DNA from 2 places in the Vibrio crassostreae genome. Region 2 is predicted to be linked to the other one. Evidence: predicted binding sites of a transcription regulator. Region 2 holds the regulator's gene; the other holds the start of a gene.
What was found. Region 2 encodes CRP, which controls carbon source genes, mostly activating them, when cyclic AMP is high. Its sites were predicted from a motif close to TGTGANNNNNNTCACA; they were not measured.
Positions count from the first base shown of each region.

Region 1 (3,458 bases), 1.6 Mb from region 2:
TCTAGAAAACCTCGCGCATGAACATGAAAGCGACGAGAAGAAAATGGCTATCTTGAAAGCGGTTTATCAATACGTAGAAAAGCTAGCTAGTTAATTCATTATCAAGAGATGTGACACTTTGAAAGAAAGATTGATCAAACTCGTTTACTGCTTAATCTCCTTCACCTTAATCATAGGTGCTCTCACTGCAGGCAACGCGTTACAACAATATCTAGAGACCTCAATTCCAGGCAGTATTTTTGGCATGTTGATTCTGTTTACCGCCATGGTGATAGGTATTGTTCCATCACACTGGGTACAACCCGGTGCCAGTCTGATTATTCGTTTGATGATCTTATTGTTCGTCCCAATCAGTGTTGGGTTAATGGATCACTTCGACATGCTTATTGCCAATGCATTGCCAATCATGGCCAGTGCCGTTGGCGGTACGCTCATCGTATTGGTGTCTTTATCATGGTTCTTAGACCGCTTACTTTCGAGAGGTAAATAATCATGTGGATTCTACTCACTATTGTAGTGTTCCTGTTTGCTCGCTGGGTAAGCCAAAAAGTGAACTCACCACTGTGTAACCCGTTATTGATCAGCATTGGCATCATTATTCCAATTCTGTTGTTCTTCAAAGTCCCTTTCGAGACCTACTACGCAGACAACACTTGGATTACTTACATGCTTCAGCCTGCGGTTGTGGCGCTTGCTTATCCGCTATATGAACAGTTACCTCAAATTCGAGCGAACTGGCGCATCATCACCTTTGCTTGCACGCTGGGCAGTGTGATGTCGATGACAACAACAGCACTGATTGCGGTCGCCTTTAAAGCAGATCTGAGCCTAATTGCCAGCCTACTAGGTAAATCGGTCACTACACCTATAGCAATGGAAGTCTCAAGTCATTTAGGTGGTGAAGCGGCTATTGCTGCGATTCTGGTTTTGATTGTTGGTCTGTTTGGGGCAATTTTTGCTTACCCAATCTATAACCTGATTGGTATTAAGAGCCCAATCGCCAGAGGGTTAACAATGGGAACGGTATCTCACGCATTAGGTACTGCGACATGTGCTGAAAAGAATCAAGAAGATGCGGCATTCAGTTCTCTAGCGCTTGTTCTCTGTGGCGTCATTACCTCGATTATCGCACCGAGTATATTTTCGCTTGTAGTTTGGTTCTATTCTTAATCGAAACAATCACTACGCGATTCAGCCCAACCAGAATGCTGTTACTTACAGTGTCTGTTTGGGCTTTTTATTCGCATTTATTCAGCAAGAGCAGTCAAGTCACGGTCTTTTACGAGCAATAAGTGCGATATCAACTGTATAAATGGCTCTTGTAATCGATTTCAAGTGTGACCTCACTCTAATTATGCAAACCAATGTAACAACAACAATTCAATAGTGATCCTTGTCACAGAAAATTCCTGAGTATTGCATAAACTTAAAGCCTAAGGTCAATTAAGGATTCAACATGAACAGTCGTATTACCCTGGCGCTGGAAAGTGCTCCAACAGAAATCAAAGCACTTTTGAGTGACATCGTATTAGCAGACAACTTTGACGCGACATTGTCTCCAGAACAATTTGCTAGCTTACTGCAAGCAAGTGGTTTAGCGGATGACGAGCTACGTATTGCGCTACTTCCTTTTGCCGCAGCGTATTCTTACGCTCCGTTATCTGACTTTTATGTTGGTGCAATCGTGCGCGGTTTGTCTGGTACTCTGTATTTTGGTGCAAACCTTGAAATCGCCGGAGCTCAACTTGGTCAAACGGTTCACGCAGAGCAATCTGCAATCAGCCACGCTTGGATGAAAGGCGAACAAGGTATCTCAGATATCACGATCAACTTCAGTCCTTGTGGTCACTGTCGTCAATTCATGAACGAACTGACAACAGCAAAAGAACTTAAAGTTCAGCTTCCACAGCGTGATGAAATGTCTCTGCAGGAGTACCTGCCAGACTCGTTCGGCCCTGCAGACTTAGGTGTAACAACTGGCCTAATGACTAAGCTTGATCATAAGTACACGACCGAAGAAACAACGCCTATTGTTGTAGAAGCGCTAGCAGCACTAAACCGCAGCCATGCTCCTTACACCAAAAACCTAAGCGGTGTTTCACTACAACTAACGTCAGGTGAGATCTTCACGGGTGCTTACGCAGAAAATGCTGCGTTTAACCCGAGCCTGCCCCCTCTGCAAGTGGCATTGATTCAACTTAAACTGGCGGGCTTCGATTTTGAACAAATTGAAAGTGCTGCTTTGGTTGAAATCGCAGAAGGTAGCATCAGCCACCTAGCGGATACGCAATCTACATTAGAAGCGATTAATCCCGACATTCCAGTGACTTACTTAGCAATCTAAGTACATCTAATTAACAAAAATTTAAATAAGCAGCCCTATTTAACAGGGCTGCTTTTTTTATATCTGTAATTAACGCAACAACTTGCGCAAACGTTTGCTTTTGTCATTGAAATAAGTATGATCACCCCGTTTTCAATCAATCGTTCAAAAGATCGGAAGGAATTTCTATGTTTGGTACTGCTACTCGTGAAAATGCTACTCGTGTACTTCTATTAGGTTCAGGTGAACTCGGAAAAGAAGTTGCTATCGAGTGCCAACGTTTAGGTTTGGAAGTTATTGCTTGTGACCGTTATGCAGACGCACCAGCAATGCAAGTTGCGCATCGTAGCCATGTATTAGACATGTTAGACGGCGATGCACTGCAAGCTATCATAGAGCTAGAAAAGCCAGATTATGTGGTTCCTGAAATTGAAGCTATCGCGACCAGCAAGTTGGTAGAGCTAGAAGCGCAAGGCTTAAATGTCGTTCCAACGGCCAATGCAACCAAGCTAACGATGAACCGTGAAGGTATTCGCCGTTTAGCCGCTGAAGAGTTGAAACTAAGCACTTCGCCTTACCGCTTTGCCGACACCTTTGAAGATTTCGCCGCTGCCGTTGAGTTCGTAGGTATGCCTTGCGTTGTTAAGCCAGTAATGAGTTCTTCAGGTAAAGGCCAAAGCGTTATCAAAACCGAAGAAGATATCCAAAAATCTTGGGACTACGCGCAAGAAGGTGGTCGTACTGGCGCGGGTCGTGTGATCGTCGAAGGCTTCATCGACTTTGATTACGAAATCACACTACTTACCGTTCGTGCAGTCGACGGTGTGCACTTCTGCGCCCCTATCGGCCACCGCCAAGAAGACGGTGATTACCGTGAATCATGGCAGCCACAGATCATGTCAGACAACGCACTGAAAGCCGCGCAATACACGGCAGAGCAAGTGGTTAACGCGCTAGGCGGTCACGGCATCTTTGGTGTTGAACTGTTCGTTAAAGGCGACCACGTGATCTTCAATGAAGTGTCCCCTCGCCCACACGACACTGGCTTGGTTACTTTGATGTCTCAAGACTCGTCGGAATTCGCACTACACGTTCGTGCCTTTACAGGTATGCCAATTAAGTCAATTACTCAATA
Region 1 is NZ_AP025476.1:1,520,600-1,524,057, reverse strand. It holds gene sbcB (exodeoxyribonuclease I) at 1-94, shown strand, start outside; gene OC193_RS06940 (CidA/LrgA family protein) at 119-490, shown strand; gene OC193_RS06935 (LrgB family protein) at 493-1,170, shown strand; gene cdd (cytidine deaminase) at 1,457-2,344, shown strand; gene purT (formate-dependent phosphoribosylglycinamide formyltransferase) at 2,512-3,458, shown strand, end outside.
Region 1: the regulator CRP is predicted to act here: its motif matches at 1,337-1,352, upstream of cdd (cytidine deaminase).

Region 2 (3,458 bases):
AAATGTTCAATATGATGGACGTGAAGGCAGCTTGGGTTGAAGGGGATAGTTTCCATCGCTTCACACGTCCAGAGATGGATGTCGAGATCCGTAAAGCGCGCGAGCAAGGTAAGCACATCAGCTACTTTGGTCCTCAAGCCAACGACTTTGGTGCGCTAGAAGAGTTCTTCCGTAAATACGGTAACGAAGGTACAGGTAAAGTAAGAAGCTACCTGCACACCTTTGATGAAGCCGTGCCTTACAATCAAATGCCGGGCACCTTCACGCCATGGCAAGAGATCCCGGAAAATTCCGATGTGATGTTTTACGAAGGCTTGCACGGCGGTGTGGTTGATGGCGACATTAACGTTTCTCAACACGTCGATTTGCTGATCGGCATGGTGCCCATCGTAAACCTAGAGTGGATTCAAAAATTCGTTCGTGACACTCGCGATCGTGGTCACTCACGCGAAGCGGTAATGGACTCCATTGTTCGTTCAATGGATGATTACCTCAACTACATTACCCCGCAATTTTCGCGCACTCACATAAACTTTCAGCGTGTTCCAACCGTAGATACATCGAACCCACTTAACGCCAAAGGAATTCCAAGTTTAGACGAAAGCTTCGTAGTTATACGTTTGCGTGGCATCAAAAACGTCGATTTCCCCTACCTTCTGGCTATGATTGATGGCTCGTTTATGTCTCGTCATAACACACTAGTGGTACCAGGCGGCAAGATGAGTTTTGCTATGGAGCTCATTGTGAGGCCAATCCTGCAACAACTTATCGAAACCGGAAAAATAGGTTAACAAAACGACATTCTGGTTGATTACTTTTCATACCGTGATCATGTGCACAATTTTGCGTAAAAAATCGTAGCTTGGTCACGATTAAAATCAAGAAATAGTACCTGAAAAAGGATACTATTCTTAAACGAAACACAAGATAGCTTGCAGCGCTCAACGAGTGCTCTTATCCTACAAGTCAATCCAGGCTTAGCTAAAATACGGAAAGCGGCAAGCATACCCTGCAGAGGAAGTGAGATATTATGGTTCTAGGTAAACCTCAAACCGATCCAACATTAGAGTGGTTCCTTTCACACTGTCATATTCATAAGTACCCTTCAAAAAGTACTTTGATTCATGCTGGTGAAAAGGCAGAAACCTTGTACTACATCGTTAAAGGTTCTGTGGCAGTTCTTATCAAAGACGAAGAAGGTAAGGAAATGATTCTTTCTTACCTAAACCAAGGCGACTTCATCGGTGAGCTTGGCTTGTTCGAAGAAGACCAAGAGCGTACTGCTTGGGTTCGTGCTAAATCTCCTTGTGAAGTAGCTGAAATTTCTTTCAAGAAATTCCGTCAACTTATCCAAGTGAACCCAGATATCCTAATGCGTCTTTCAGCGCAAATGGCAAACCGTCTACAAGTAACTAGCCAAAAGGTTGGTGACTTAGCGTTCCTTGACGTAACAGGTCGTATCGCTCAAACGCTACTAAACCTAGCGAAACAGCCAGATGCAATGACTCACCCTGACGGCATGCAAATCAAGATCACTCGTCAAGAGATTGGCCAGATCGTTGGTTGTTCTCGTGAGACAGTTGGTCGTATCTTGAAGATGCTAGAAGAGCAGAACCTAATTTCTGCACACGGTAAAACTATCGTGGTATACGGCACTCGTTAATCTCGATTAACTGAGCCAAAAATTTGAAAGCCACCAAATGCAAATTTGGTGGCTTTTTTGTTTTCTAAAGATCTATAGAACAGATACGAGAAACGAGAAGAACTCACAGAATCCTATTTGTAAACTTCCTAGAAGCGAAGCGTACTCGCATATCTAGGATAAGTCCGTTCTCGTACCTTTTATTAACCGTTGGTGCTCTCAAAGATCTTATCCGCCGATGCGGCCACAAAACCTGTGTAAAGCTCACCGTTGACCATCGCATAACGCTTAGCGAACTCATAGAAGCCGCCTGGAATCATCTCATTGCCTTCAACAAATGAAACTGGGACTTTGTCTGCCATTGTTGATGATTGCTCTAATAAGACCTCTGGAGAGCCTTTAACCTCACCGCCAGATGCGTTGATAGTAAAGCCAGACTCGCTCAGGTAGTCATTCACCGCCTGCACTTCATCAAAGTTATTCAGCTGGTTCACACTTACCGTAAAGTGGTTTGCACCATATCCATGAGCCGCTAGCCAAGATGCGTATTCGCTCTCTTTAGCTAGTACTTGGAAATCAGCGAAACTCAAATCCCATTGGCGACCACCAAACAAGAACTCATGACCTTGAAGCTTGCTTGCATCAACCTGCTCAACTAACTTAGCAACGATCTGTTGTAATTCACTAGAACACTCTTCGACCTTCAATTCACTAATGAACACTTTTGGCTGCTTCGGGTCTGGGTGCTCGTAGTGTTTAGCCACTAGCTTCTTGCTCTCAAACAGGTAGTCGCCACACGCCTTGTAACCCAGTTCCAGGAAAGGCTTAGCTAGTGTTTCAATACCGAGAGGGGCAACATTAAAAGTACGCAGTGCAATATGGTCGTTGATCAGCGCTTCATCTTCTTTCAGCAAGTGATGCACTTTCTCAGCCGATGGACACAGCCTGTGAATGTAATCGTCCCATAGTGATTTAAAGAGTAGATCGGGCGTCATGGTGACTCCTTGTCAGAGGTTCTAGCAAGCTAGTAATTTGGATTAGAAAGGGAGAGGCTGAGACACAGAGTCAGCAGCCATCAGCCTGTGACATACTTGTTCTATTATTATCTACCGCCCAATCTAGGTGTCGGACGGGATGGAAAAGGGAAGCGATAACACCACTTCCCTATTTCAAGCTTAACCAATGAGCCTAAGACTCATTAGCCTAAATTAAAGCTCAATACCTGGGCTAAACGATGCTGGTAGTTGAGTTTCGCCACCTTCCATTGAAGCCATAGGGTAAGCACAGTAGTCAGCTGCGTAGTAAGCACTTGGACGTAGGTTGCCTGAAGCACCCGGACCACCAAACGGTGCATCACCACTTGCGCCTGTTAGCTGACGGTTACGGTTAACAATACCCGCACGGATATGGTCAACGAAGTATTCCCATTCAGAATCGTCTGTTGATACAAGGCCTGCAGACAAACCAAAGCGTGTGTCGTTAGCTAACTCGACCGCTTGCTCTAGCGATTGGTAACGAACCACTTGCAGCAATGGACCGAAGTACTCTTCATCTGGCAGGTCAGCAATATTGGTTGCATCGATAATGCCCGGAGAAACAAACGCCGCTTGACCCGCTTTTGCTTCTACTAGGCTGACACCACCTAACGATTGCAGATTAGCTTGCGCGTCTAGAATAAATTTAGCTGCAGCTTCAGAGATCTGAGGGCCCATGAAAGGTGCAGGTTCAGCGAATGGCTGATCGACACGAATCTTTTGCGTAGCTGCGACCAGTTTATCTAGAAGCAGATCGCCCTTCTCGCCAACAGGCACATACA
Region 2 is NZ_AP025476.1:3,158,836-3,162,293, forward strand. It holds gene OC193_RS14265 (phosphoribulokinase) at 1-791, shown strand, start outside; gene crp (cAMP-activated global transcriptional regulator CRP) at 1,031-1,663, shown strand; gene OC193_RS14275 (DUF1338 domain-containing protein) at 1,846-2,637, opposite strand; gene astD (succinylglutamate-semialdehyde dehydrogenase) at 2,851-3,458, opposite strand, start outside.